4 regions of the Streptomyces sp. NPDC048514 genome follow, and region 4 is predicted to be linked to each of the others. Evidence: riboswitches for the same ligand, from Rfam matches in the RefSeq annotation. Region 4 holds a riboswitch; each other region holds the start of a gene.
The links. Region 4 has a riboswitch for thiamine pyrophosphate ahead of ACGFT2_RS16050 (thiamine ABC transporter substrate binding subunit). Riboswitches for the same ligand answer to the same signal wherever they lie in the genome.

Region 1: another riboswitch for thiamine pyrophosphate. It lies ahead of thiO (glycine oxidase ThiO); the one in region 4 lies ahead of ACGFT2_RS16050 (thiamine ABC transporter substrate binding subunit).
Region 2: another riboswitch for thiamine pyrophosphate. It lies ahead of ACGFT2_RS07695 (purine-cytosine permease family protein); the one in region 4 lies ahead of ACGFT2_RS16050 (thiamine ABC transporter substrate binding subunit).
Region 3: another riboswitch for thiamine pyrophosphate. It lies ahead of thiC (phosphomethylpyrimidine synthase ThiC); the one in region 4 lies ahead of ACGFT2_RS16050 (thiamine ABC transporter substrate binding subunit).

What each region holds. Positions count from the first base shown of each region.
Region 1 covers NZ_JBICWT010000017.1:155,584-162,711, forward strand. The annotation lists gene thiE (thiamine phosphate synthase) at 102-758, opposite strand; gene ACGFT2_RS32625 (Rv2175c family DNA-binding protein) at 847-1,212, opposite strand; gene ACGFT2_RS32630 (NAD(P)/FAD-dependent oxidoreductase) at 1,318-2,565, opposite strand; gene ACGFT2_RS32635 (hypothetical protein) at 2,598-2,948, opposite strand; TPP riboswitch at 3,001-3,112, shown strand; gene thiO (glycine oxidase ThiO) at 3,110-4,270, shown strand; gene thiS (sulfur carrier protein ThiS) at 4,267-4,479, shown strand; gene ACGFT2_RS32650 (thiazole synthase) at 4,482-5,288, shown strand; gene pknB (Stk1 family PASTA domain-containing Ser/Thr kinase) at 5,374-7,128, shown strand, end outside.
Region 2 covers NZ_JBICWT010000003.1:377,446-384,573, forward strand. The annotation lists gene ACGFT2_RS07655 (SDR family oxidoreductase) at 1-695, opposite strand, end outside; gene ACGFT2_RS07660 (hypothetical protein) at 1,097-1,303, opposite strand; gene ACGFT2_RS07665 (DUF3140 domain-containing protein) at 1,497-1,847, shown strand; gene ACGFT2_RS07670 (PRC-barrel domain-containing protein) at 1,956-2,312, shown strand; gene ACGFT2_RS07675 (hypothetical protein) at 2,338-2,511, shown strand; gene ACGFT2_RS07680 (PP2C family protein-serine/threonine phosphatase) at 2,587-3,699, opposite strand; gene ACGFT2_RS07685 (PaaI family thioesterase) at 3,788-4,282, opposite strand; gene ACGFT2_RS07690 (winged helix-turn-helix transcriptional regulator) at 4,381-4,851, shown strand; TPP riboswitch at 5,081-5,174, shown strand; gene ACGFT2_RS07695 (purine-cytosine permease family protein) at 5,164-6,564, shown strand; gene ACGFT2_RS07700 (response regulator) at 6,974-7,128, shown strand, end outside.
Region 3 covers NZ_JBICWT010000011.1:204,264-211,391, forward strand. The annotation lists gene ACGFT2_RS25030 (SsgA family sporulation/cell division regulator) at 1-27, shown strand, start outside; gene ACGFT2_RS25035 (YibE/F family protein) at 159-1,562, opposite strand; TPP riboswitch at 1,634-1,811, shown strand; gene thiC (phosphomethylpyrimidine synthase ThiC) at 1,804-3,588, shown strand; gene ACGFT2_RS25045 (hypothetical protein) at 3,762-4,628, opposite strand; gene ACGFT2_RS25050 (metallophosphoesterase) at 4,811-5,890, opposite strand; gene ACGFT2_RS25055 (LacI family DNA-binding transcriptional regulator) at 6,190-7,128, opposite strand, start outside.
Region 4 covers NZ_JBICWT010000006.1:346,576-353,703, reverse strand. The annotation lists gene ACGFT2_RS16065 (LAETG motif-containing sortase-dependent surface protein) at 1-628, shown strand, start outside; gene ACGFT2_RS16060 (ABC transporter ATP-binding protein) at 844-1,863, opposite strand; gene ACGFT2_RS16055 (ABC transporter permease) at 1,863-3,464, opposite strand; gene ACGFT2_RS16050 (thiamine ABC transporter substrate binding subunit) at 3,518-4,600, opposite strand; TPP riboswitch at 4,683-4,790, opposite strand; gene rlmN (23S rRNA (adenine(2503)-C(2))-methyltransferase RlmN) at 4,814-5,920, opposite strand; gene ACGFT2_RS16040 (hypothetical protein) at 6,179-6,709, shown strand; gene ACGFT2_RS16035 (SDR family NAD(P)-dependent oxidoreductase) at 6,902-7,128, opposite strand, start outside.

The sequences.
Region 1 (7,128 bases), on a different contig from region 4:
CGTCGTCGCCCCGTGGCCACACGGCGGTCGGCGGGCGGCGCATGGTGGGCGGCGGCCGGCGCATGGTGGGCGGCGGACCGTGGGCGGCGCTCCCGGAACCGCTACCGCCGGCGGGCCGCCCGCAGCCGCTTGGCGAACTCCGCCGCCGCGGCGCCCGGGTCGTCCGCCTCGGTGATCGCGCGGACCACGACCACCCGGCGGGCGCCGGCGTCCAGCACCTCGTCCAGATTGCCCAGGTCGATGCCGCCGATGGCGAACCAGGGGCGGTCGGTGCCGAGAGCGGCCGTGCTGCGGACCAGGTCCAGGCCGGGCGCCGGCCGGCCGGGCTTGGTGGGGGTCGGCCAGCACGGGCCGGTGCAGAAGTAGTCCACGCCCTCCTGGACGGCGGCCGCTGCGGCCTCCTCCTCGGCGTGCGTGGAGCGGCCGATCAGGACGCCGTCGCCGAGAAGCGCGCGGGCCGCCGGGACGGGCAGGTCTCCCTGGCCGAGATGCAGCACGTCGGCACCGGCGGCGTGGGCGACGTCCGCCCGGTCGTTGACCGCGAGGAGCTTGCCGTGCCGGGCGCACGCCTCGGCGAAGACCCGGAGGTGCTCCAGCTCCTCGGCGGCCTCCATGCCCTTGTCGCGCAGCTGGACGATGTCGACACCGCCGGCCAGGACCGCGTCGAGGAACTCGGCGAGGTCGCCCTGGCGCGCACGGGCGTCCGTGCACAGGTACAGGCGGGCGTCGGCGAGCGCGGCGCGGGCGGTGTCGGACATGCGTGGGTCCCCCCATGGTCGGTGTGCCCGGTGGTGGCCGGTGGCGTGCGGGCTCGGTGCCGCACGCCACCTCCTGGCGCGGTTCGGCTCAGACGGCGAGCGCCTGGGCGCGGCGCTTCACCTCCGTGCCGCGATTCTCGCTCAGGGCCTCCGCGGGGGTGCCGGGCAGGGTCGGGTCCGGAGTGAAGAGCCATTCCAGCATCTCTTCGTCCGTGAAGCCGTCGTCCCGCAGGAGCGTCAGAGTCCCGGCGAGGCCCTTGACGACCTTGTCCCCGTCGATGAAGGCGGCGGGGATGTGCAGTGCCTTGTTCTCACCTCGGCGTACGGCGATGAGCTGGCCCTCCTTGACCAGCTGCCGCACACGCGTCACCTCGACGCCGAGCTGTTCGGCGATGTCGGGGACGGTGAGCCAGGCGGGGACGAGAGCATCGATCTTCGTGTCAATCTCGGTCACGGAATCTAGCCTGCCATCCCCCACCGACAGTCGGAAGTCAGGCAGGTCCACGTGAGCGCCCCGGGGGACGCCGCCGGGGGCTTTGCGAGGGTCCGCCGCGGCGGGTCACGGCGTGGCCGGCCGGTCCGCGGTGGCGTCCTTCAGGGGCCGGGCCGGGTCGCCGAGGGCCCCGGGGTCCATGTGGCGGCCCGCCTCGATCAGCCGTCGGCCCTGGGCCAGATCGCGCGGCCGGCCCACGGCCAGCAGGGCCACCAGCCGGTCCGCGCGCAGCCAGCACACCGTCCAGGCCGGACCCGTCGGATCACCGCGCCACACCAGGCGGTCGGCAGCCGCGTGATGGCCCGCGTACTGGACGAAGCGGCCGAACTGCTCGGACCAGAAGTACGGCACCGGGTCGTAGACCGCGGGCGTCTCGCCCAGGATGTTCGCGGCGACCGTGCGCGGACCCTGCAGGGCGTTGTCCCAGTGATGGACGAGCAGTCGTTCGCCGTAGCGCGCGGAGGGGAAGGAGGCGCAGTCGCCGACGGCGTACACGTCGGCCACTGTGGTGCGCAGGCGGGCGTCGGCGAAGACCTCGCCGTGCGCGCCCAGCTCGACGCCGGAGCCGGCCAGCCAGCCGGTGGCGGGACGGGCGCCGATGCCGACGACCACGGCGCCGGCGGGCAGCCGCGTGCCGTCGCTGAGCACCACCGCGCCGGGCTCGACGCGCTCCACGCGCGCCTGGGTGCGCAGTTCGGTGCCGCTGTCGGCGTACCAGGCGGCCATCGGCGTGGCCACCTCGGCGGGCAGGGCGCCGGCGAGCGGCCGGTCGGCGGCCTCGACGACGGTCACGGCGCAGCCCGCCTGCCGGGCCGCGGTGGCGAACTCGGCGCCGATCCAGCCGGCGCCGACGACCACGATGTCGTGCTGCCGCTCGAGCACGGGCCGCAGCCGCTCGGCGTCGTCCAGGGTGCGCAGCAGGTGCACGCCGGGCACGCCCTCGGTGCCCGGCAGGGTGATCGGCTCGGCGCCGGTGGCGAGGACCAGGACGTCGTAGGGCACCGGGCCCGCCTCGGTGTCCAGCTCGTGCTCGGCGGGGCGCACGCCCAGCACCTCGCAGCCGAGCCGCAGCTCGACGCCGAGTGCCTCGAAGTCCACGTCGAAGGCGGAGCCCTCGGCCTTGCCGAGCAGGACGGCCTTCGACAGCGGCGGCCGGTCGTAGGGCTGGTGCGGCTCCGCGCCGATGACGGTCACGGTGCCCGTGAAGCCCTGGTCCCGCAGGGCGACCGCGGTCTGCACCCCGGCCATGCCCGCGCCCACGACGACCACGCGCCGCTCCTCTGCCGGGCTCTCTTGCGCTGTCTGCTCGCTCACCCGGTCACCTTAGACACGTGACGGCGCGTCAGTCAGTGGGCGTGCTCGGTGACCTGCTCCACAACACTCGTACCGGCACCGGTCTGCGACTCCCACTCCCAGGTCTCCTCCAGCCGCACGCGGCCGTCGGGCAGCTCGGTCACCCTCGACACGCAGTGCCCCGAGGACGTCGTCCCGTCCGTCTTGAGCTGCACGTAACGGAAGTCCAGCCGGTCGCCCTCGCGCGTGCCGACCAGATGCCCGCGCGCGACGTCGCCGCCCGCGTAGTCGGCCCAGATCGCGCCGGCCTCCTCGTGGTACGAGAACCGGGTACGCGTACCCACCTGACCTGGGGCCTGATCCGCGACCGGGGCGAGGATCAGTCCGTCGAGCGAGCGGGCCATGACCGGGGCTCCCTTACGTGTGACGAGCGCTGCGGGCTAGGCTGGCCACGGTACAAGCACTCGCGGGAGCCCGGACGCACCGGGCTGAGAGGGAGGCTGGCGGCCTCCGACCGTACGAACCTGATCCGGGTCATGCCGGCGAAGGGAGGGGCTGGACGCCCATGTCCTCACGTACGTCCGACGTCCTCGTCATCGGGGGCGGAATCATCGGCCTGGTCACGGCCTGGCGTGCGGCGCAGCGGGGGCTCGCCACGGCCGTGGTCGACCCCGCGCCCGGCGGCGGGGCCGCCCAGGTCGCGGCCGGGATGCTGGCCGCGGTCACCGAGCTGCACTACGGCGAGGAGCGGCTGCTCGCCCTGAATCTGGAGTCGGCCCGCCGCTATCCGGACTTCGCCGCCGAGCTGGCCGACCTCACCGGCCACGACCTCGGCTACCGCCGCTGCGGCACCCTCGCGGTCGCGCTCGACGCCGACGACCGCGCCCACCTGCGGGAACTGCACGCGCTCCAGCAGCGCTCCGGCCTCGCGGCGGAGTGGCTGACGGGGCGGGAGTGCCGGCGCCTGGAGCCGATGCTGGCGCCGGGGGTGCGGGGTGGCCTGCGGGTCGACGGTGACCACCAGATCGATCCGCGGCGACTCACGGCGGCCCTGGTGACCGCGTGCGAGCGGGCCGGGGTGGTCTTCCACCGGGACTGGGCCGAGCGGCTCGACGTGGTGCGGGACCGGGCCGCCGGTGTCACCACGACGGACGGCACCGGGCTGCGCGCGGACCGGGTGGTACTCGCCGCGGGGAGCCTGAGCGGACGGCTCGCGGGGGTGCCGGAGGCGCTGCTGCCGCCGGTGCGGCCGGTGAAGGGGCAGGTGCTGCGGCTGACCGTGCCCGCCCGGTTCGCGCCCTTCCTGAGCCGCACCGTGCGGGCCGTGGTCCGCGGCAGCCATGTCTATCTGGTGCCTCGCGAGAACGGCGAGCTGGTCGTCGGTGCCACCAGCGAGGAGCTGGGCTGGGACACGACGGTCACGGCCGGCGGTGTGTACGAGCTGCTGCGCGACGCCCACGAGCTGGTGCCGGGCATCACCGAGCTGCCGCTCACCGAGACCCGCGCCGGACTGCGGCCCGGCTCCCCGGACAACGCGCCGCTGCTCGGGCCGTCCGGCCTGGACGGCCTGCTGCTGGCCACCGGGCACTACCGCAACGGGGTGCTGCTCACGCCGGTCACGGGGGACGTCATGGCGCACGCGCTGGTCACCGGTGATCTCCCCGAAGAAGCCCGCCCGTTCACGCCGAAGCGATTCGGCGCCGTCCTCTCGGAGCAGCCCGTATGACCCCCTCCGTCACCATCTCCGTGAACGGGGAGCGCCGGGACGTCGCCCCGGGCACCCCGCTCGACTCCCTCGTCGAAACGCTCACCGCGGCGCCCTCCGGGGTGGCGGCGGCCGTCAACGAGACCGTCGTCCCGCGCACCCGCTGGGCGGCCACCGCGCTCACCGAGGGTGACCGCGTCGAAGTCCTCACCGCCGTCCAAGGAGGCTGACCATGGCCGACGATCCCTTCGTTCTCGGCGGAGTGCCCTTCGGTTCCCGTCTGATCATGGGCACGGGCGGCGCGCCCAGCCTGGACGTGCTGGAGCGGGCGCTGCTCGCCTCCGGCACGGAACTGACGACGGTCGCGATGCGGAGGGTGGACCCCTCCGTGCACGGCTCCGTGCTCTCGGTGCTGGAGCGCCTCGGCATCCGGGTGCTGCCGAACACGGCGGGCTGTTTCACCGCCGGGGAGGCCGTGCTGACCGCCCGGCTGGCCCGGGAGGCGCTGGGCACGGACCTGATCAAGCTGGAGGTCATCGCCGACGAGCGGACCCTGCTGCCGGATCCGGTGGAACTGCTGGAGGCGGCGGAGACGCTGGTCGACGACGGGTTCACGGTGCTGCCCTACACGAACGACGACCCCGTCATCGCGCGCAGGCTGGAGGACGTGGGCTGCGCCGCGGTGATGCCGCTGGGCTCGCCGATCGGGTCCGGGCTCGGCATCCGCAATCCGCACAACTTCCAGCTGATCGTCGAGCAGGCGCGCGTGCCGGTGATCCTGGACGCGGGGGCCGGTACGGCGTCCGACGTGGCGCTCGCGATGGAGCTGGGGTGCGCCGGTGTGATGCTGGCCTCGGCCGTCACCCGGGCACAGGAGCCGGAGACCATGGCCGCGGCGATGAAGCACGCCGTGGAGGCGGGCCGGCTCGCCCGGCTGGCGGGGCGGATCCCGCGCCGTCATTTCGCCGAGGCCTCCTCCCCCACCGAGGGGCGCGCGCACCTGGACCCCGAGCGCCCCGCTTTCCGGCCGAGCCGGTAGCGCGACAGTCACAGCTCTGCTGCATTCCGTCCCCGGGAAAGCACGGGGGACGGGAGCACCGGCCGTCCCTCGTACACTCGCCTGCGTGGATACGACCCTTCAGGACCCCCTCGTCGGGCAGGTGCTCGACGGCCGATACCGCATCGACGCGCGGGTCGCGGCCGGCGGGATGGCCACGGTCTACCGGGCCCTGGACACCCGCCTGGACCGCGTTCTCGCGCTGAAGGTGATGCACCCGGCACTCGCGGGGGACGGGTCCTTCGTCGACCGGTTCATCCGTGAGGCGAAGTCCGTCGCCCGGCTCGACCACCCCAACGTGGTGCAGGTCTTCGACCAGGGCACCGACGGGTCGTACGTGTATCTGGCGATGGAGTACATCGCCGGCTGCACCCTGCGCGACGTGCTGCGCGAGCGGGGCGCGCTGCAGCCGCGGGCCGCGCTGGACATCCTGGAGCCGGTGCTGGCCGCGCTCGGCGCCGCCCACCGGGCCGGGTTCGTGCACCGGGACATGAAGCCGGAGAACGTCCTGATAGGGGACGACGGCCGGGTCAAGGTGGCCGACTTCGGGCTGGTGCGCTCGGTGGACACCGTGACCAGCACGACGGGTTCCGTGCTCGGGACGGTGTCGTACCTCGCGCCCGAGCAGATAGAGCGGGGGACCACCGATCCCCGCGTCGACGTGTACGCGTGCGGTGTCGTCCTCTACGAGATGCTGACGGGCGGGAAGCCGCACTCCGGTGACTCCCCCGCCCAGGTGCTGTACCGGCACATACACGAGGACGTGCCGCCGCCCTCGGCGCTCGTGCCCGGACTGCCGTTCGAGCTGGACGAGCTGGTCGCGTCGGCCACCGCGCGCAACCCCGACGTCCGCCCGCACGACGCCGTGGCACTGCTGGGCCAGGTCCGCGAGGCGCGCCGGGCGCTGACCGAGGAGCAGCTGGACGCGCTGCCGCCACAGGCGCTGACCGCGGAGCACGACAACGCCGAGGACCGGACGAGTGTGATCCCGCGGGCGCTGACGGTGCCCCGGCCGCTACCCGTCGGCGAGGACGCCGCGGCGGACGGCGTCCACCGCACCACCCGGCTGCAGTCCCCGCCCGTCCCCGGCCGGCGGCGCCCGGCGCGGCCCAGGCGGGCGACGGTGGCCGTGCTCGCGGCCGTGCTGCTGGCGCTCGGTGTGGGCGCCGGGGTCTGGTACATCAACTCCGGCCAGTTCACGAAGGTCCCGCCGCTGCTGACGAAGACGGAGGCGCAGGCGCGGGAGCGGCTGAGGTCGGCCGGGCTGGACGTGGGTGAGGTCAAGCGGTCGTACAACGACACCGTCGACCGCGGCACCGTCGTCAGCACCGACCCGGCGCCCGGCACCCGGATCCGGGACCACGACTCGGTCGCGCTGACCGTCTCGCTGGGCCCGGAGACGGTGAAGGTGCCGGATCTGCGAGGACGGTCGCTCGCCGGGGCGCGGGCGCGGCTGAAGTCGGCCGGGCTGGAGCCGGGGATGGTGACCCGGGAGTTCAGCGAGGACGTGGCCAGGGGGTCCGTGATCGCCACGGCACCGCGGGCCGGCACCGAGCGGCACGCCGGTTCGGCGATCGCCCTGACCGTCAGCAAGGGCAGCCCGATCGACGTTCCGGACGTCACCGGCGACGACCTGGACAGCGCGAAGCAGGAGCTGACGGACGCCGGGCTGAAGGTGCGGGTCGCCCCGCAGCGGATCGACTCCGAGTACGACAAGGGAGCGGTCGCGGCGCAGAGTCCGCGTGACGGCGGCCAGGCCGCGGAGGGCGACACGGTGACGCTGACGCTGTCCAAGGGCCCGGAGATGATCGAGGTGCCGGAC
Region 2 (7,128 bases), on a different contig from region 4:
ATCAGCTGCAGGAGATCCTCCTGTGCCTGTGCCGTCTCCCAGGCACTGCGGTTGATGGGGGTCTTGATGGCGCCGGGGGCGACGGCGTTCACCCGGATCCGCTTCGGGGCGAGTTCCTGGGCCATCGTCGCCATCATCATCTGCACGCCGCCCTTGGAGGAGGCGTAGTTCACGTGGCCGGCCCACGGGATGATCTGGTGCACCGAACTCATGCAGATGATCTTTCCGGCGGCGCGCGAGACCTCCGGTACGACTCCGCGGCGCAGGAACTCCTTCGTCGCCTCGCGGGCGCAGAGGAACTGCCCGGTGAGGTTGACGTCCAGGACCTTCTGCCACTGGGCGAGGGTCATGTCGGTGAGGGCGGCGTCGCGTTGCAGTCCCGCGTTGGCGACCAGGATGTCGATGGTGCCGAACTCCTGGACCATCCGGTTCGTCATGGCGACGACCTGGTCCTCGACCGAGACGTCCGCCTCGTAGGCGGCGGCCCGGACCCCGAAGGCGGTGATCTCCTCGACCGCTTTCTCCGCCTCCTCCCGGCCCGCCACGTAGTTCACCACGACATCGGCGCCGGCCCGGCCCAGCGCGATGGCGGTCGCTCTGCCGATTCCGGAGTTCGCGCCGGTGACCAGCGCCTTCTGGCCCCGCAGCAGCTGCGCGGGAATCACGTTCCGCGATGTGCCCTCGGTTGAACTCACGGTGACCTGCTCCTCCACTACGTGCCCGGGCCGGCCGGGCGGCGGGCCCGGGGGTTCGGCCAGCCAAGCATCGCGACGCGGTGCCGGCCCCTCGTGGCGGTGCGCGTTGCGCTGCCCGGCCGACGATCTTCGCTCGGTCGGCCGCGGTGCCGGGTCAGCCGAGTCGTTCCAGCTGGTCGACCACGCGCAGGGCGTTCGCGATGGCGCGGCGGGGAGCGGCTTCATCCGGATCCTGCCGACTCGTGCCCTGTCCAGTGCCGCTGGCAGCGGCCGGACGCCCGGAGCCGACAGGCTTGCCCACCCGAGTTGCATCAGCCGTCACCGTCGAGGCCCCGGGGGATTTTGCTCAGCGTCACCGTGACGGCGCTCGTCTTCGGTGGCGCCGTCGGCCCGCCGGGTGATCAGCTCGGCCAGGCCGCCGGGCCCCCGCCCCGCCACTCGATCCACCCGGCGCTCGTCACGTCTTCCGGTTCGACGTCGTCCATACCGGCCGCCCGCAGGAACTCGACGATGTCGATCACCGTGTATGCCATTCCGGCGAAGGAGGCGCCGACACGGACGCGGCGGCCGCCGTCCTCCGCGGGTGGGTACACGATCACCTGGGGCACAGCGCCCACCCTCGCCCCGGCCGGCCCGCGGCGCACGGGGAGGGCGGCCGTACGAGTGGCCGTACGAGTGGCCGTACAAGTGGACGTACAAGTGGCCGTACGGGAGCGCCGGCCCTTCGCCCAGGTGCGGACGCGGCGGCACTCCCTCAGGGTGGGAGGGGTGCCCACCCCGGCAGGCGAGGAGAGTGAGGCAGTGGCCGACGCGACGAACCACGACGAGCAGCGCGAGAGCTGGGACACCTTCCGCGAACTGGTCAACATGACACCGTCCGCCCTGGAGAAATGGCTGGCGACCGGCGAATCGCGGGCGGCGGGACAGCACAAGGGCGGCGGGGAGTCCACCGGGCACGCCTCGGGCCGCACCATCGTGGAGATCCTGCGGAAGAAGAAGGGCGACCTCTCGGACTCGGACTACGCCCACATGCGCAAGGTCAACGGATACATCCGCCGCCACCTGGCACAGCGCCCCGCCGGCGACGTACGCGACACGACCTGGCGGCGCTCGCTGATGAACTGGGGTCACGACCCCCTGGCCGGCAGCTGAATTCCACGACCACCGCTCGGCCCCGCACGGGCGGCGGACGCGCGGGCGGCCGGTGGTGGCGGACACATCACGGGGGCGATCCGGGGTACTCCACTGGAGGAGGTCATGATGTTCGAGGCCGGCGACATCCGCGAATGGCGGGGCCACGACGTGGTGGACCGGGACGGCCACAAGATCGGCGCACTGGAGTCGGTCTATGTGGACACGGTCACCGACCAGGCTTTCTTCGCCACGGTGACCATGGGCCTGCCCACCCGTCGCCGCCTGGCGTTCGTCCCGCTCCTCGGTGCCACGGTCGGCCCGGGGTATGTGAAGGTCGCCCACACCAAGGACGTGGTCAAGAAGGCCCCGGCGATCGACACCGACGGTGAACTGCCCGCCGCCGAGGAGCCGGCCGTCTTCGCCCACTACGAACTGGACTACGCGCCGGGCGGCGGCGGCGAACGACGCCTCGCCCGCCGTTGACGCACCGCAGCCGCCGGGAGTTCCGATGAGCCTGTTCCTGTTCCTGATCCTCGTGGCCGTGGTCCTGGGCATCATCGGCTTCGCCGTCCACGGCCTGTTCTATCTGCTGGTCATCGGTGCCGTCGTCCTCCTCGCCGATCTCGTGTACATCGCGGTGCGCTTCCGGCGAGGGGGCAAGGGACGCCGCATCGCCCGATGACGGCGCGACGGGCCGGCCGGGACGGGGCCGGCCGGCCGGGGAAGTCGCGGTGCCGCAGGTACTCGCCCCGTGCCCCTACGGGCGCGCGCCATGGTGGCGGCGGCCGCGGTGCGCGTCGGGTCCACGGGCCAGGGCGATGACGGCCGCGTCGTCGTCGAGGCGGCCCCCCACATGTGCGAGAAGGTCGTGCCGGATCAGGTGCAGAAGCCGGTCCGGGCCGTTGCCGGCCCACTGCGCGACCCGTTCGGCGAACGGATAGAAGGCGCCGGTGCCGTCCCGGGCCTCGATGACGCCGTCGGTGTAGAGCAGCAGGGTGTCCCCGGGCTGGAAGGAGAACACGTCGACCGCGTGGTCCGCCGGTGCCGGTCCGCTGATCCCCAGCGGGAGCGCCGGGTGCACGGGAACGCTGACGGCACTGCCGGGGCTCAGCAGCAGCGGCGGCGGGTGTCCGCAACTGATCACCCGCGTGACGTGGTCCGATTCCGGCACCTCCACCAGTAGCGCGGTGGCGAACCGCTCCCCCGACTCCTCCTCGGGCTCGAGGTCGGAGAGGTTGCGGGAGACGCTCTGTTCCAGCGCGGTGGCCAGAGCCGGCAGGTCGGCGTGCTGATGGGCGGCCTCGCGGAACGCTCCGATCAGCAGGGCGGCCTCGCCGATGGCCGCCAGCCCCTTGCCCCGCACATCGCCGATCATGACGCGTACGCCGTGGTCGGTGGACGTGGCGGCGTAGAGGTCACCGCCGACCTGGGCCTCGTCCTCGGCCGCCAGATACAGACAGGCGATCCGCAGGGGGCCGATCTCCTCCGGCAGCGGCCACAGCAGGACGTGCTGCGTGGCCTCGGCGACCGAGCGCACCTGGGCGAGCTGGCGGCGGTGGCGCTCACGCACCACGCAGAAGAACACGATGAGGGCCGACAGCACCGCCAGCGCGAGGATCTGGACGAGCACGTTGCGCGAGAACAGCACGCCGAAGTGCCAGCCGATGTACGTCTGTGCCCCCATGGCCAGCAGCCCGATCAGGCCGGTCCCCCAGGGGCCCGCGAAGGAGGCGGTGATCGCGGGGGCGATGACCAGCAACGGACCGAGGTGGACGTCGGCCGGGAGCAGCTGGTCCACGACGGTGATCACCACGATGAGGACGACCGGGATCACCAGCAGCGCGTGGCTGCGCTGCCACTGCGCCCCCATGCCGGCCCGTCGTTCCTGGGAGCCCACATCTTCCACCCTGCACGTGTTCGGCGGCCTCGGCGAGCGCGGCCGGACACCTTTTCCTCGGTCAGGGGGCGGGCAGGGGCAGCAGCATGCAGGTGCTCGTGGCGTGCGCCAGCAGGCGGTCCGCCTCGTCGTACAGGTGGGCCTCGGCGAGTGCGGTACGGCGGCCGCTGGTCAGGACGCTGCCGACGGCACGTACCGTCCCCGTGTCGAGGGTGACCGGGCGCAGGAACTTCACGGCGAGGTCGAGCGAGGTGTAGCCCATTCCGGCCGGCAGTGTGGACTGCACCGCGCAGCCGGCCGCCGAATCGAGCAGGGTCGCGTAGACGCCGCCGTGCACGCTGCCGATGGGGTTGTAGTGCTCCTCGCCCGGCACCAGGCTGAAGACCGCGCGTCCGTGCGCCACCTCTTCGAGACCGAAGCCCAGGGTGGCGCAGACGGGTGGTGCGGGAATGCGGCCGGCGGCGATCTCCCGGAGGAACTCCAGCCCCGAGGCGACGCCGACCGCGGATGCCGAGATCGTGGGGTCCTCCCACTCGTACGTACGCGACCGTCCCATGCGGCTGTGCCTCCTCAGCTGGCTTCAGTCAGCGAAGCTAGCCGTGCCCGACGCTGACTGTCAATGACAAAGCCAGCGTGCTTCTCTACCCTGGCGGCATGAAGTGGCTGGAGATGAGCACCCAGAACTGCACGGTCCAGCGCACCCTCGACCTGGTCGGCGAGAAGTGGACGCTGCTGATCGTGCGTGACGCCTTCAACGGAGTGCGGCGCTTCGACGATTTCCGCCGCCATGTGGGGCTGTCGGAGGCCGTGCTCGCCGACCGGCTCCGCAAGCTGCTGGGCGCCGGCATCCTGCGGACCGTGCCGTACCGGGAGGAGGGCAGCAGGACCCGTCAGGAGTACCGCCTCACCCGCAAGGGCCGGGACCTGTGGCCCGTTCTCGTGGCGCTGCGGCAGTGGGGCGAGTCGTACGTCGCCGACCCCGAGGGGCCGGTCCTGGACATCCGGCACAGCGACTGCGGGGCGCCCGTCCGGGTCGTGGTCGAGTGCTCGGGCGACCACCGCGAGGCGCTCGCCCCGGCCGACGTCACGGTGCTGCCGGGACCCGGGGCCCGCCCGCTGGCCTGAGTCCACGGCGCACAACGCCCCGCCGGGGCCCGGGGGTCGGCGACCGTGACGCCGCCGGGGGCCGCGGGCACACCGAGCGGACGAGACGCCGCCGTACCACCGTCACCGGCCGGCCGCCGCCGTACCGGCTCCCGGGTCAGGCAGCGTGCGCGGTGCGGGCCGTGCAGCGCCCGCGGCGCTCTTCCCCCCCGGCCCGTGCCGGTGTCCGGGCCAGCTATCCTTGCCGCCGTACCTGGACACGGGGTGCCCCACGAGGGGCTGAGATCACACCCGTCGAACCTGAACCAGTTAGGACTGGCGGAGGGATGTCACATGTCATTGCCGCATGCCCATGACGCGGCGGCGGTCGCCGAGCCGGAGCACGTCTTCGACGGGCGGATGCCGGCGGCTTCCGGTGATCTGCGGATGGAGGCGCGAGGCATAACGCCGGTGCCGGAGGACGCCCGCTACGGCAGCCCCGGGCGGTTGTTCACCGTCTGGTTCGCCCCCAACCTGACCATGACCGGCGTGTTCACCGGCACCGTCGGCGCGGCCCTCGGGCTGGACTTCGCCACCGCGCTCCTCGCCGTGGTGCTCGGCACCGTGCTGGGCGCGATACCCACCGCCTACCTCGGCACCTGGGGCAGTCAGACCGGTGCGGGGCAGCTGCCCCTGGCCCAACTGGCCTTCGGCCGGGGCGTCACCCTGCCGGGCACGCTGCAGTGGCTGTCGTCCATCGCCTGGGACGCGCTGATCGGCCTGTTCGGCGGGGACGCGCTGGCCCAACTGTGCGGCCTGCCCTTCTGGGTGGGCGTCCTGCTGATGATGGCGGCACAAGGGGTGCTCGGGGTGCTCGGGTACGAGGCGATCCACCGGCTGCAGACGGTGATGACCTTCGCGCTCGCCGCGTCGTTCGCGGCCTTGGCGGTGAAGCTCCTGAAGGGCGCCCAGCCCGCGACGGCGGCGACGGTGCACGGCGCCGACCGGGCCGGTGCGTTCGTGCTGACCTGCACCGTCGCGCTGAGCCTCGCCCTGTCCTGGGCCCCGTACGCCAGCGACTTCAGCCGTTATCTGCCCCGGTCCGCGTCCCGTCCGCGCATGTTCTGGTACACCCTGCTCGGCGTCGCCGTGTCCTTCGTCGCGGTGCAGGCGCTGGGCCTGTGGGGTGCCGCGCGGTTCACCGACCAGACCGCCCGTGGCGTCGACGACCTGCTCGGCGGCGGCGCACTCGGCGCGTTCGGGCTGCTCGCCGTCGCTCTCGCGGCCCTGTGCAGCAACGCCATGAACGACTACAGCGGCTCGCTGGCGCTCCAGACCATGGGGGTGCGGCTGCCGCGGCCGGTGGCCGCCGCCCTCGCCGCGGTCCTCGGGTTCCCGCTGGTGCTGTGGATGCACGCGGCCGACACGACGGCCCGCTTCCAGAACGTGCTGCTGTTCGTCGGCTACTGGATCCCCGCGTTCGTCGCGATCGTGATCGTCGACTGGGTGGTGCGCGCCCGGGCCCGTGGTGGCCGCCCGGTCGACCTGACGGCGGAGACCTCCCGGCCGCAGCCGTGGTGGCCGGCTCTCACCGCGTTCGTCGTCGCCTTCGCCGTGGCGGTGCCGTTCATGAGCACCAGCCTGTACGTGGGCCCGGTCGCCAAGGCCCTGCACGGCGCCGACCTCGCCTACCCGGTGGCGTTCGCCGCGGCACTGGCCGTGTACGCGCCGCTGCGCGCCCGGCGCCGCCCCTGACCCCGCCCCTGACCCCGTCGGAGACGGTGAGGTGAGCCGGCGGGTCGGCGCCGGCGTCCGCCCGGTTACCGGCCTCGGCGGACTGCCGTATCGTGAGAAGAGCCTGCGAAAGGATCAGCGCGATCCGGCCGCGGCGACGAGGGCCGGAGTCGCGGCCCGCAGCCGTCACCCGTTCCCGGGACCTGGGCGGCCGGTGATGATGATCAGTGAGAAACCCGCGAACAGCGCGGAGACCGGCGCGGCTCACCGGTCCCCCTTCCCGACGCACCCCGCCGGCCGGCCGGAGTCTCCGCCGCCGCCGGTCGGCCGGGACCGTACGGCCGATCGGCGGAAACACCCCGGGCATGTTCGCGGAGGGCTCCCCGGGTGGTACGCATCGAACCGCGGACGTGCGAGGAGCGGAGCGCAGGTGATCCGGGTACTGGTGGTCGACGACGAGGCCCTGATCCGGGGCGGCTTCACCCACATCCTCAGCTCGGCGGACGACATCGAGGTGGTTGCGGCGGTTCCCGGCGGTCAGGCCCTCCCGGCGGTGCACGAAGCGCACCCGGACGTCGTCCTGCT
Region 3 (7,128 bases), on a different contig from region 4:
CTGGCCGAGGAACAAAGCGCCGGCTGAAGCGTTACGGCACGGGCGCGGTGCCTCAGCCATACCGCACGGGACTGTGCAGGAACGCTTCTGCGCGGGGATGCCTTCCCAGGTCCTGCGTCGCGATGGCGGTCGGCGTCGCCGTGGGGCGGTCGGCCGGCTCACCGCTTGCGGCGGCGCCCCCGGCCGGAACGTGCCGCCGGAACGGGCTGCGAGCCTGGCGCTGCCGCGGTGCCCGGTCCGGACCGGTCGGCCGAGACCACCAGCGCGGCGAGCGCGGTGGTGACCGGGACCGAGGCGACCAGGCCGATGGACCCCACCAGCGTGCGCACGATCTCCTCGGCCACCAGCTCGCTGTTGGCCACGGTCCCCACGCTGCTCTGCGCGATCGAGAACAGCAGCAGCAACGGCAGCGCGGCACCCGCGTAGGCGAGGACGAGCGTGTTGACGACGGACGCGATGTGGTCGCGACCGATGCGGATGGCCGCCCGGTACAGCCCGCGCCAGCCCATCGACGGGTTGGCCTCGTGCAGCTCCCAGACGGCGGACGTCTGCGTCACCGTCACGTCGTCCAGCACGCCGAGGGATCCGATGATGACGCCTGCCAGCAGCAGACCGCTCATGTCGATCGACGGATACAGGCCGTGGATGAGGCCGGTGTTGTCGTCCGTGTTCCCCGTCAGGGCGGCCCAGTCGATGAACTCCGAGCCGAGGAGACCGATCAGCAGGAGCGAGACCAGGGTGCCGAGTACCGCGACCGAGGTGCGAGCCGAAAGCCCGTGGCACATGTAGAGCGCGATGAGCATGATCGCGCTCGCCCCGACAACGGCCACCAGCAGTGGATTCGATCCCTGCAGGATCGCGGGCAGGATGAACAGCGTGAGCACGAGGAAGCTCACGGCCAGCGCCACGAGCGCCATGAGACCACGGAGCCTGCCGACCACGACGACAGCGAGCGCGAAGATCCCCGCGAGCAGTGCCATGGGGAACTTCCGGTTCACATCGGTCACCGAGTACTGCAGGTCCCTGGGCGCCGAGGGTTCGTAGGCGACGACGACCTTCTCGCCCTGGCGCAACTGCCGGGTCTGGTCCGGCTGCACGATCTCGGTGAACGTGCGCCCCTTGTCCTTGCCGGTGCTCACCTGGATGGTCGCCTTCTTGCAGGTGCCCCCCGCTTTCTGCGCGGCCGGACCGTCCTGGGCGGTGGAGGTGTCGCCGGCCGGAGTCCCGCCGGACGCGTTCACCGGCTTGCAGCTCACGTCCACGACCCTGGTGACCGTGGCCTGCTGGGTCTGCCGGTCGAAGCCGACGCCGGTGCGCTTGTGCGACGGGGCTCCCCCGGGCCAGAGCACCACGAGACCGACCAGGACCGCGGCGGTGAACGGGATCAGGATCGCCGCGATGACCTTGCGCAGGTGCTTGGAGACGGGCGCAGCGGGACCGTGGTTGTGGCTGTGGCTGTGGCTGTGCCCGCCGTGTTCGTCGCCCGGGCCGCCGACCGGCCCCGAGGCGTCTGGGCGGCGCGGCTCGGGCGGCTGGTGCGGGTACTGCTCCGTCCTGGTCACCGCCCGATCATCGCAAGAACGACGGGGGCCCACTGTTCACCGCACCGCAAATGACGCTAGCGTGGAGGCACCTTTGCACACGCGGGAGCTCGGAGCACCGGGCTGAGAGGGCGCTGACCTCCGTATACGCGATGTTTCACGTGGAACGAGCCATGTTCCGCGGAAAACGTCGGCAGACGGAAGCCGCTGCGTCGACCGCCGAACCTGTTACCGGGTAATGCCGGCGTAGGGAGTAGGTCTCATGACCAACAAGGACGTAAGCACGCCTGCCTCCGTTCAGGACGACACGCTCCAGGAGGCCGGGAAGTCCATCGGCTGGCACAAGGCGTACGTCGGGGGTTCGCGCCCCGACCTACGCGTGCCGGTCCGTCAGGTGCACCTCACCAACGGGCAGTCGGTCACGCTGTACGACACCTCGGGCCCGTACACCGATCCACTCGTCGACACCGACGTCCGCCGGGGTCTGCCGCCGGTACGGGAGAACTGGATCATCGCCCGCGGCGACACCGAGGACTATGCGGGCCGCCCCGTCCGTCCCGAGGACGACGGGATCAAGCACACCGCGCCGCGTGGCGGGCTGCGCAACCTCGACGCGGTCTTCCCGGGGCGCCCGCGCCAGCCACGCCGGGGCCGCGGCGGCGAGGCGGTGACGCAACTCGCCTACGCGCTCCGGGGCGACATCACGCCCGAGATGGAGTACGTGGCCATCCGGGAGAACGTGTCCCCGGAAGTGGTCCGCGAGGAGATCGCGGCGGGCCGAGCCGTGCTGCCGGCCAACGTCAACCACCCGGAGATCGAGCCGATGATCATCGGCAAGCGGTTCCTGGTGAAGGTGAACGCCAACATCGGCAACTCGGCCGTGACCTCCTCCATCGAGGAGGAGGTGGAGAAGATGACCTGGGCGACCCGCTGGGGTGCCGACACGGTCATGGATCTCTCCACCGGCCGCAACATCCACACCACCCGTGAGTGGGTGCTGCGCAACTCCCCCGTGCCCATCGGCACCGTGCCGCTCTACCAGGCCCTGGAGAAGGTCGACGGCCGGGCCGAGGAACTGACCTGGGAGATCTACAAGGACACCGTCATCGAACAGGCCGAGCAGGGCGTGGACTACATGACCGTCCATGCCGGCGTGCGCCTGGCCTATGTACCGCTGACGGCCAACCGCAAGACCGGCATCGTCTCGCGCGGCGGCTCGATCATGGCCGCATGGTGCCTGGCGCACCACAAGGAATCGTTCCTGTATGAGAACTTCGCCGAGCTGTGCGAGATCCTCGCCGCCTACGACGTCACGTACTCGCTGGGGGACGGCCTCAGGCCGGGCTCGATCGCGGACGCCAACGACGAGGCGCAGTTCGCGGAGTTGCGCACGCTCGGGGAACTCAACCGGATCGCCAGGCGTTTCAAAGTACAGACCATGATCGAGGGCCCGGGACATGTCCCGATGCACAAGATCAAGGAGAACATCGACCTTCAGCAGGAGATCTGCGATGAAGCTCCGTTCTATACGCTCGGCCCGCTGACGACGGACGTCGCGCCGGCGTACGACCACATCACCTCCGGTATCGGCGCGGCGATGATCGCCTGGTGGGGTACGGCGATGCTCTGCTACGTCACGCCCAAGGAGCATCTGGGTCTGCCCAACCGGGACGACGTCAAGACAGGCGTCATCACCTACAAGATCGCCGCGCACGCGGCCGACCTCGCCAAGGGCCACCCGGGTGCCCAGGAGTGGGACGACGCGCTGTCCGACGCCCGTTTCGAGTTCCGGTGGGAGGACCAGTTCAACCTCGCCCTGGACCCGGACACGGCACGGGAGTTCCACGACGAGACCCTCCCGGCCGAGCCGGCCAAGACGGCCCACTTCTGCTCCATGTGCGGGCCCAAGTTCTGCAGCATGAAGATCTCGCAGGACATCCGGCGTGAGCACGGCACCACGCAGAACGAGATCGAGGCGGGTATGGCGCAGAAGTCACAGGAGTTCGCGGCGGCGGGCAACCGCGTGTATCTGCCTCTCGCGGACTGACACGTCCGGTGCGGTGAGACCGGGAGCCCGGAGAGACCGGTGAGAGCGGTGCCGACCGGGAGGGTGCCGGGGGTGCGGCTGACCGGGATGGGGACGCCACACCGGTTGGCCGCCCGGACCGCTCGGTCCGTGTCATGCGGTCCGTGTCACGCCGTGCGAGACACCGGCCCGGGTTACTCGGGCCGGTGCTCCGGGCCGCCGAAGTCCGGGCTCGTGTAGTCGGGGCTGGTGAAGCTCGGGCGGCCGGAGGCGGCGCCGTCGTCGGGGCTGCTGAAGCCGGGGCGGCCGTAGCCCAGGCGCGGCATGCGGCCGGTCGGATCCGTCGGGGTCGTGCGGTGCAGCGCCGGTGGCCCGGGCTCGGCCAGGGCATCCCGGAGGAAGGGGATGATGCCTCGCTCCAGAAGGGCGTCGCGCCAGGCCTCTCTGGCCCGGTCCAGCCTCTCGTGCGCCGCGTCCCGTGCCCGGGCCTCCACCGAGCCGCCGTTGCGCAGGGCGGTCAGCAGCAGTCCCACCGCCGCGACGAGGATCGCGGCAGCGGTCAGGGCGCCGAACACCCAGCCGACGGTGAGCATGGTCCGGGCGAAGGTCTGCCCGGGGTTCAGCATCTTCCAGATGTAGCCGACGAGCAGGAAGATCACCGCCGCGGTTCCGGACAGGACGGGAGCAAGCACGGCGATGACCGCGACGGCGCCCGCGCCGGTGGCCTCGGCGGCTTCGTCGAGGGTGGCGGCGAGGCCCGTCGGGTCCGTGGCGGTGTCCGTGGCGGTGGTGTCTTCGCCGCTGCCGGAGCTGGCGGACGGCACCGGGTGGCGCAGCTCCTCGCGGACCTCCACGTAGTGCTGGTACTCGGCTGCGGCCGCCGCGGTGATCAGAGCGGTGGCGCTGAGTGCCATGGTGCGCAGTTGTTCGAGGTTGAGTCGCTGACCGACAGCGGCCAGTTCCGGTCGGTGTGGTGCGGAGCGCAGCGCCGCATCGAGGACCCGCTCGAATTCCTGGCGGTCCTCGCTCTGCAGATGCTGCGGAACGCTGTTCATGTGCATCCCCCGATGCTCCGTAGGGCTTGGGGCTCGCACGCCGGCGAGCCGTCGGGCAGAAACGGAGGGGAGCCTGCGACGGATAAGCCGATGGTAGAGCCGTGGCGGTACACGGTGACAGGGGGTTGCCGGAAATTGCGTTCCGGTCTGCGCATAAGCCGCCGGGGACACAAATGCCCCCGGAACGGTCAGCCACCCAGGGGCAGTTGCTGGACCAGCAGCTTTCCGGCCATGGTCACTCCGCCGTCCATGGCGATGGCGAGTCCGTCGGCGTAGACGTGCGGTCCCTCGACGACCGGGCCGTCGTCCTCCTCGCCGTCCTCGGAGCCGACCTCGCCCAAGAGATAGGGAATGGGGCTGTGGCCGTGAACGACCCGGGTGCCCCCGTACGTATCGAGGAGGGAGCGTACGGCGTCGGCGCCGCCCTCGTCGCGGAAGGAGAAGCGCTTGGTGAACTTGCGGAACAGGTCCCAGCACTCTTCCGCGTCGTTACGGGTGAGAGTCTCGCGGACGGTGTCGTTGACCGCTTCGATCGAGTCGCCGTAGTCGAGGTAGGCCGTGGTGTCGGAGTGGACGAGCAGATAGCCGTCGACCTCTTCGACGGCGTCCAGGCGGGCCATCCACTGCAGGTGGTGGTCCCGGAGGCGGTCCATGTCGGTCTTCTGGCCGCCGTTGAGGAGCCAGGCGGCCTGGAAGGTGGCCGTGCCCGCGCCGGAGTTGACGGGGGTGTCGCCGAACCGCTTGGCGCCCAGGAGCAGCAACTCGTGGTTGCCCATGAGCGCCTTGCAGTAGCCGCCCGCCGCGGCCGCCTCGGCGGACAGCCGCATCACCAGGTCGATGACGCCGATGCCGTCCGGGCCGCGGTCGGTGAAGTCGCCGAGGAACCACAGCCGGGCGGCCCCGGCGCACCACTGGCCCGCGGCGTCGATCAGTCCCTGCTCCAGCAGGGCGGTCATCAGTTCGTCGAGGTAACCGTGCACGTCGCCGACGACGTACAGCGGTCCGGGCCCGGCCGCCGGGTCCGGTGCCGCAGCGGCGGGGGCGGGTTCGACGGCCACCTGGAGCGTGTCTCCGCGGTTGATGACCGGCAGGTCGCGCTGGGTGGGTGTGTAGCCCTCGGGGTACGCCTCGTCGGCCGGCGGGGCGGTGTCGCCCGGGTGGACCTCACCGACGTACGGACCGGTCTCATGGACGTACGCGGGTACCCGGAAGTCGCGCAGCGTCGCCGTCCGCTCCACCTCGGGTCCCTGACCGGCCCCCTGAGTCATCAGACCCCTCCACCATCGCGCCGCATCTGCACCGCTTCGGACTGCCTGGTCGCAGCGGTCCGCGGTGTCGTGGGCCCATCATAGGAATGCGCGTCGCGCCGTGTGATGACCCAGGGGTGCTGAATCGGAACAAGACTCCAGTTCACCGCGGCTTTCGCCCCGTTTGGGCAGGTGTTCGGCCGCCGTCGGCCGACCGTGGACCGCTTGCCGGTCCCGGCGAGCGGCCGAGGTGCGTGCACCGGGGGCCGCCGCCCCCACGGAGCACGACCCCCTGTCGAACACTGCCACCGCCACCGTCGCTACTTGTCGTCCGGTGTCCGCGGGGGGCTGACGGTCGTGCGCGGGGGGCGCCGCTGTGAGGAGGTGCGCACGATCAGTTCGGTCGGTATCACCTGCTCGACCGGCTGGTCGGAGTCGACGCCCTCGATGGCGTCGATGAGCAGCTGGACGACGGCCGTGCCGATGCGGCGCGGCTTCAGCGAGAGCGTGGTGATGGGCGGCTCGGTGCTGGCGTAGACCGTGGACTCGCTGCAGCACACCAGCAGCAGGTCGTCGGGGACCCGCAGTCCGTAGCGGCGGGCGGCGGCGAGCAGGTCGGTGCCGTTCGGGTCGAACAGGCCGTAGACGGCGTCGGGCCGGTCGGGGCGGGCGAGCAGCCGGTCGGCGGCGACTGCGCCCGCGCACGGGTCGTGCGCCGGATAGGCCTCGTAGACGGGGGTCTGGCCGACGCGCTCGCACCAGCGGAGGTATGCGGTGGTCGACAGGTGGGTGTAGGTGTCCGTCGTCGTGCCGGTGAGCAGTCCGATACGGCGGGCGCCGGCGGCGGCGAGGTGGTCGAGGATGCCGAGTACGGCGGCCTCGTGGTCGTTGTCGACCCAGGCGGTGACCGGGAGCGAGCCGGCCGGGCGGCCGTCGGAGACGACCGGCAGCCCCTGCCGGACGAGCTCGCTGACGACCGGGTCCTGGTCGGAGGGGTCGATGACGACCGTGCCGTCCAGGGCGACGTTGGACCACACGTCGTGGCGGGAGGTGGCGGGCAGGATGACGAGGGCGTAGCCGCGGGCGAGCGCGGCCGAGGTGGCGGCCCGGGCCATCTCGGCGAAGTACGCGAACTCCGTGAAGGTGAAAGGTTCATCCCCGTACGTCGTCACGGTCAGGCCGATCAGTCCCGACTTGCCGGTACGGAGGGTGCGGGCGGCGGCCGAGGGGCGATACCCCAGCCGGTCGGCGACCTCGCG
Region 4 (7,128 bases):
GGCCGCGGTGGTGCTGGGTCTGTCCAGCTCCGCCCTCGCGTGCAACATCCGTGACTTCAAGGCCGAAGCGAAGTGCGACGGTGACAAGGGCGTCATCGTCGTGACCGACATCGACGCCACCGGCGTCCCCGCCACCGTCAGCGTCTTCCTCGAGGGCGACGGTGGCGTCGAGACCAAGGTGGGCGACCAGAAGGTCAAGGGTTCGAAGGAGGGTACGGCGGTCACCTTCCCGGAGGACTGGAAGCCGAACGCCACCTACCGCGTTCACATCAAGGCGGGCAAGTTCGTCGACGAGGACGTCAAGCCCAGCCTGGTGGCCCCTTCCACCGCCTGCAAGACGGAGGAGAGCGAGACCCCGAAGCCGCCGGCCTCCACGACGCCCTCGCCGTCCGAGTCGGCCCCGGCCGAGTCGGCGAGCCCGACGCCGTCGGCCTCCGAGTCCAGCTCCGCCCCGGCCGGCACGTCGAGCAACGCGCCGTCCCCGGCCGTCGGTGACTCCAACCTCGCCGAGACCGGCGCCAACTCCAACACCGGCCTCATCGCCGGCGTCGCGGCCGCCCTGGTCGTCGTCGGCGGCGGCGCGGTCTTCCTCGGCATGCGCCGGCGCGGCGCCCGCAACGACGGCTGACGCCTCCTCGTCCGGTACCGCACCGCGGCCCGTCCCCCCGTCCCCGGGGGACGGGCCGCGGTCGTTGCGCTACCAGTCCGGGCAGGTCGGCACGGTGGCGGACAGATCGGCGCCGGAGGTCACCAGAACTCGCAACTGCCCTACCTGGTGGGCGATTTCGTCGCAGTACCGGCCATGCGCGAGTGACGTCATGGCCTCAGCCTAGGGACCGGATGTCAATCGAGCACGACGATTTCCGCCACGTCGAACTCCACCCCGACCGCGTTCCCGACCTCCGGTGCGTCGCGGAGCGCGCAGGCCGCCTCCAGGCGCGGGCCGTCCTGGGGCCGGAGGCGGACGGCCACGTGGGTGCCCCGAAAGGTCCGGGCGGTCACCGTGCAGGGCAGGCCCGCGTCGCCCGGCACGAGCCGTACCCCGGCGGGCCGCACCAGCAGTGTGCGGCCGCCCTGCGCCGAGCCGTCGGGCACCGGCAGCTTGCCCCACGGGCTGTCGGCGACCGTACCGGCGACGGTCGCCGGGACCACGTTGTCGAAGCCGAGGAAGCGGGCCACGAACGCGTCGGCCGGCCGCCGCCAGACCTCGAGCGGCGTCCCGGACTGCGCGATCCGCCCGTCCCGCATCACCACCACCCGGTCGGCCAGCGCGAACGCCTCGCCCTGGTCGTGGGTCACGGCGAGCACGGTCGTACCCAGCCGGCCGAACAGCTCGCGCAGCTCGACCACCAGCCGTTCGCGCAGCGAGCGGTCGAGCTGGCCGAGCGGCTCGTCCAGCATGAGCAGCCGGGGCCGGGGGGCGAGCGCCCGGGCCAGGGCGACGCGCTGCTGCTCACCGCCGGACAGGCCGGCCACGGCCCGCCGGGCGGCCCCGGGCAGTCCGACCAGGTCCAGCAACTTCCCGACCTCGGCGTCCCGTTCGCCCCTGGCGACCCCGTGCATGCGCAGCCCGAACGCCACGTTGCCACCGACGTCGTGCTGCGGGAAGAGCTGGTGGTCCTGGAACATCAGCCCGACACCACGCCGGTGCGCGGGCGTGCCCGCCTGGTCGCGGCCGTCGAGCAGCACCCGACCGGAGTCCAGCCGCTGCAGTCCGGCGACGGCCCGCAGCAGCGTCGACTTGCCGCTGCCGCTGGGGCCGAGCACACACACCACCTCGTGCTCGGCGACGTCGAGGCCGACCGCGTCGAGCACGGCACGCCCACCGAAGCGCACGGTCGCGGCATCGAGGCTCAGCAGCATCAGAACTCCCCCGTCCGGTCGGTGCGCAGCCGCTCCAGGACGAGCAGCGCGACCGCGCACACCAGCATCAGAATCGTCGAAAGGGCCATCGCCTGGCCGTAGTTGAGATCGCCTGGGCGGCTCAGCAGGCGGGCCACGGCGACCGGCAGCGTCGGGTTGTCGGGCCGGGCGATGAACACGGTCGCCCCGAACTCACCGAGCGACACGGCGAACGCGAACCCGGCCGCGACCAGCAGTGCCCGCCGCACGAGCGGCAGGTCCACCTCCCGCCACACCCGCCACGGGGAGGCGCCGAGCACGGCCGCCGCCTCCCGGAGCCGGCCGTCCACCGCGCGCAGCACGGGCAGCATGGTGCGTACGACGAAGGGCGCGCCCACCAGTGCCTGGGCGAGCGGCACCAGGATCCAGGACTGGCGCAGGTCCAGCGGTGGCCTGTCCAGGGCGATCAGGAAGCCGAAACCGACGGTGACGGCGGACACGCCGAGCGGCAGCATCAGCAGCGCGTCGAAGCCCCGCACCAGCCGTCCGGCGTCGCGGCGGGCCAGCGCGGCGGCGGCGAGACCTCCGATCAGCAGGGCGATGGCGGTGGCGACGACGGCGTACTCCAGCGAGGTCCACACCGCGTGTACGGGCGCCACCAGGAACGTGCCGCCGTCGGGATCGGTCAGCGCCCGGTAGTAGCCGAGGCCGGGCGCGTCGAGCGAGCGCCGGACGAGGACGGCGAGCGGCAGCACCAGGAGCAGGGCGACGGTGGCGAGGACCCCGGCGAGCAGCGCCCACTGGCCGGCACCGCGCGGCCGGCGCGCGGTCACCTTGGGATCGACCAGCCTGAGGGCGGTCTCCCGCCGCCGTACCGTCCAGGCGTGCACGGCGAGGATCGCGCCGACGGCGGCGAACTGGACGAGGGTGAGGACAGCGGCCGTGGACAGGTCGAAGACCTCGGACGTCTGCCGGTAGATCTCCACTTCGAGGGTGGAGAAGGTGGGTCCGCCGAGGATCTGCACGACACCGAAGGAGGTGAAGGTGAAGAGGAACACCATCAGCGCGGCGGCGGCCACGGCCGGCGCGAGTGCGGGCAGGGTGATCTTCCGCCAGGCCGCGAGCGGCGAGGCGCCCAGCATCCGGGCGGCCTCCTCCTGCCGGGGGTCGAGCTGGGCCCAGAGCCCGCCGACCGTGCGGACCACGACGGCGAAGTTGAAGAAGACGTGGGCCAGCAGGATCGCCCACACCGTGGTGTCCAGCCGTACCCCCCACAGCTCGTCCAGCAGTCCGCCCCGCCCGACCAGCGCCAGGAAGGCGCTGCCGGCGACGACGGTCGGGAGGACGAACGGGACGGTGACGACGGCCCGCAGCAGGTGCTTGCCGGGGAAGTCGAGGCGGGCGAAGACATGGGCGGCGGGCAGGGCGAGCAGCAGGGTGAGCGCGGTGGAGGCGAGCGCCTGCCAGGTGGTGAACCACAGCACGTGCCGGATGTCCGGCTGCGTGACCACGTCCGCGATCCGCCCCAGCCGCCAGGTGCCGTCGGTCTTCAGGCCGCGCGCGACGATCGCGGCCACGGGCCAGGCGAAGAACAGCGCGAAGAACGCGACGGGCAGGGCGATGAGCCCGAGCCGCGCCGCGCTCACGCGGCTGCTCCGTCCGCTCCGTCCGGCGGTCACTTCAGTACGAGTGACGTCCACGTCTTGACCCACTGGTCGCGGTTGGCGGCGATCTTGCCGGGGGCCAGGGTCTCGGGGTGCTCGGCGGCCGGCCCGAACTCGGTGAACTCGGCGGGCACCTTCGCGTCCCGCACCACCGGGTAGACGTACATGTTCAGCGGCATGTCCTGCTGGAACTCCTTGGAGACCAGGAAGTCTACGAACGCCTTGGCGCCCTTGGGGTTCGCGGCGTTGCCGAGCACCCCGGCGAACTCGGTCTGCCGGAAGCAGGTGCCGGTCGCCACGCCGGTCGGGGCGGTGCCGGGCCGCTTCTTGGCGTAGATGACCTCGGCGGGCGGGGAGGAGGCGTACGACACCACGAGCGGCCGGTCGCCGCCGGCCTTCCTGCCCTGGGAGGAGCCGGAGAACTCCTGGTAGTAGGCCTGGTCCCAGCCGTCGACGACCTTGACGCCGTTGGCCTTCAGCTTCTTCCAGTAGTCCGGCCAGCCCTTGTCGCCGTAGCTCGCGGCGCTGCCGAGCAGGAAGCCGAGGCCCGGCGAGGAGGTGGCCGTGTTCTCGGTGACGAGGAGGTTCTTGTACCGCGGCTCGGCCAGGTCGGCGAAGGACTGCGGCGGCGTCAGCCTGTGCTCGGCGAACCAGGCCTTGTCGTAGTTGACGCAGATGTCGCCGTAGTCGACGGGCGTGACCCGGTGCTTGTCCTTGTCGAGCTGGTAGGCGGCGCCCACCCGGTCGAGGCCCTTGGCGGTGTACGGCTGGAAGAGGCCGTTGTCGAGGGCGCGCGAGAGGAGGGTGTTGTCGACGCCGAAGAAGACGTCGCCCTGCGGGTTGTCCTTGGTCAGGATGGCCTTGTTCACCGCCTGCCCGGCGTCGCCGTCCTCGAGGACCCGGACGTGGTAGCCGGACCGCTTCTCGAAGTCCGCGAGCACGTTCTTGGAGACGGACCACGAGTTGTGACTGACCAGGGTCACGGTCTTGGCGTCGGCGGACGACTTCCCGCCGGTGGAGCCGCACCCGGTCAGAACGGGCAGGGCGAGCAGGCCGAGCCCGGCGGCCACGGCCTTGAGGGTCTTGTGGTGCACTGGTATGTCCTCCTGGGGGTTGGCCAGGAAGAGACGCGGCCCCGCCCGGACTCCACGAGGGCTCCCGGGCAGGGCGCAACAGCTTGAGTGCTGACCGAACTCCCTACCCAGAATGACCTGGGCGAGGTTCAGAGGGTCTGCGGCCCGATTGCCGCACTCTCAGCGCTGTGGCGCTCCCCTGTCGGAATATGAAGATATGTGGACGCCGTCAGATTACCGTTCGGTGGCGGCGAGCTGACCACACGCCCCGTCGATCTCCTGACCCCGGGTGTCCCGGACGGTGACGGGCACCCCGTGCGCGGCGATGGCCTCGACGAAGGCCTTCTCGTCCTCGGGCCGCGACGCGGTCCACTTGGACCCCGGCGTCGGGTTGAGCGGGATGAGGTTGACGTGCACCGGCTTGCCCCGGAGCAGCCGGCCGAGCCGGTCACCGCGCCAGGCCTGGTCGTTGATGTCCCGGATCAGGGCGTACTCGATGGACAGCCGGCGACCGGACTTCTCGCTGTACTCGAATCCGGCGTCCAGCACCTCGCGCACCTTCCACCGCGTGTTCACGGGGACGAGGGTGTCGCGCAGTTCGTCGTCGGGGGCGTGCAGGGAGATCGCGAGCCGGCACTTGAAGCCCTCGTCGGAGAACCGGTGGATGGCCGGCACCAGACCGACGGTCGAGACGGTGATCCCGCGCTGCGAGAGCCCGAGCCCGTCCGGGGCGGGGTCGGTGAGCGCCCGGATGGCGGTGACGACCCGCTTGTAGTTGGCGAGCGGCTCGCCCATCCCCATGAAGACGATGTTGGACAGGCGCGCCGGTCCTCCGGGCACCTCCCCGTCGCGCAGCGCCCGCATCCCGTCGACGATCTGGTGGACGATCTCGGCGGCGGACAGGTTCCGGTCCAGGCCCGCCTGCCCGGTCGCGCAGAACGGGCAGTTCATGCCGCATCCGGCCTGCGAGCTGATGCACATGGTGACCCGGTCCGGGTACCGCATCAGGACGGACTCGACGAGGGTGCCGTCGAACAGCCGCCACAACGTCTTGCGCGTGGTCCCCTGGTCGGTCGACAGATGCCGGACGACGGTCATCAGCTCCGGCAGCAGCGCTTCCTGCAGCCTGCCGCGCGCCCCGGCGGGGATGTCGGTCCACTGCTCGGGGTCGTGCGCGTACCGCGCGAAGTAGTGCTGCGAGAGCTGCTTGGCGCGGAACGGCTTCTCACCGATCTCGGCCACCGCGTCCTTGCGCTCGGTGGGCGTGAGGTCGGCAAGGTGCCGCGGCGGCTTCTTGGCTCCGCGCGGGGCGACGAAAGTGAGTTCTCCGGGCTTAGGCATGGCTGTACCAGTGTCGCAGATCGACTTGGGTGACCTGCGGCCGTCGGTCGCCACGGCTGTCGGTAGTGGTCGTCGCCGGTTGCTGTTGCGCGGCCCGGACGGCCCAGGGACGGCCCGGCCAGGGACCTTGCGCCCGGCACCGAACCGGGGTGTACGCACATCTCATGCCGTCGAGCCGAGAGCGTACGAGGAACGCCATCGGCCGGACCTTCCTCAAAACGGCCCGGATCGATGGGGCTCGGGGGCAAGACTGATCGGATGGAAGCCACGATCGCAGTAGCCGCCATCACCGCCGGATCAACACTGGCGGCTGCCGGCTTGACCGGTTACCTCACACTCGTCCTCCATAAGCGGCAGGCAACAGCCGACCGGCGCAGGGCCCGTGAGGAAGCCCGCAGGCAGGCTTACGCGGATCTCCTCGCAGCATCCACGAGTACTTGGCTAGCCATCGACAAGATGTGGCAACTGCGACCGCCACAGGCGATGTCAGACGCCCCGCCTCAAGAAATCGCAGATGTGACGGAGAGCCTCAAGAGGCTCGATCACGCTCTTCACCTGGCAGTTCTCCATGGCCCGATGAAGATTGCCCCGGCGGCGGCAAGCCTCTACTTCGAAGCTCAAAAGGAGTTTCTCGAACTGGGGAGTCTGCTAGTCGACAATGCGGGTGACTCCCGGACCGCACAAGCCATACATCCAGGCAACGTGCCCGACCGGGCGGCGCGGATGGCTCTCCGCTCCACCTTCGTGGGCGAGGCGATGCGCGCAACCGGGGCGGACGTGGGCCCCTGACGGCCCAGAGACGGCCCAGCACACTGTGCCGGCCTCCCACCGGCACCGACGACGCAGGTGGGAGGCCCGTTCACGTCTGAAGCCCGCCAGTTCTCCGGGCCTAGCCATGGCTGTACCAGCCGTCGCAGATCGACTTGGGTGCCCTGGGCGCGAGCCGTGCGGGGCGGTCGTTGGCGCCGGTCACGGTGGTCGTCAGAGCGTCTTGATCTGGCCGCCGTCGATGGTGAACTCGGCTCCCGTGATGTTGCCGGCGAGGGGCGAGGCGAGGAAGAGGGCCAGGTCGGCGACTTCACGGGCTTCGGTGACCCGGCCGGTGGAGATGCCCATGCTCTGCGGCACGACGACGTCGATGGCCTCCTGCGCGGTGGTGCCGGCCCGGGCGGCCGTGGCCTCGGCGAAGCCGCCCGGAGCGGTCCAGA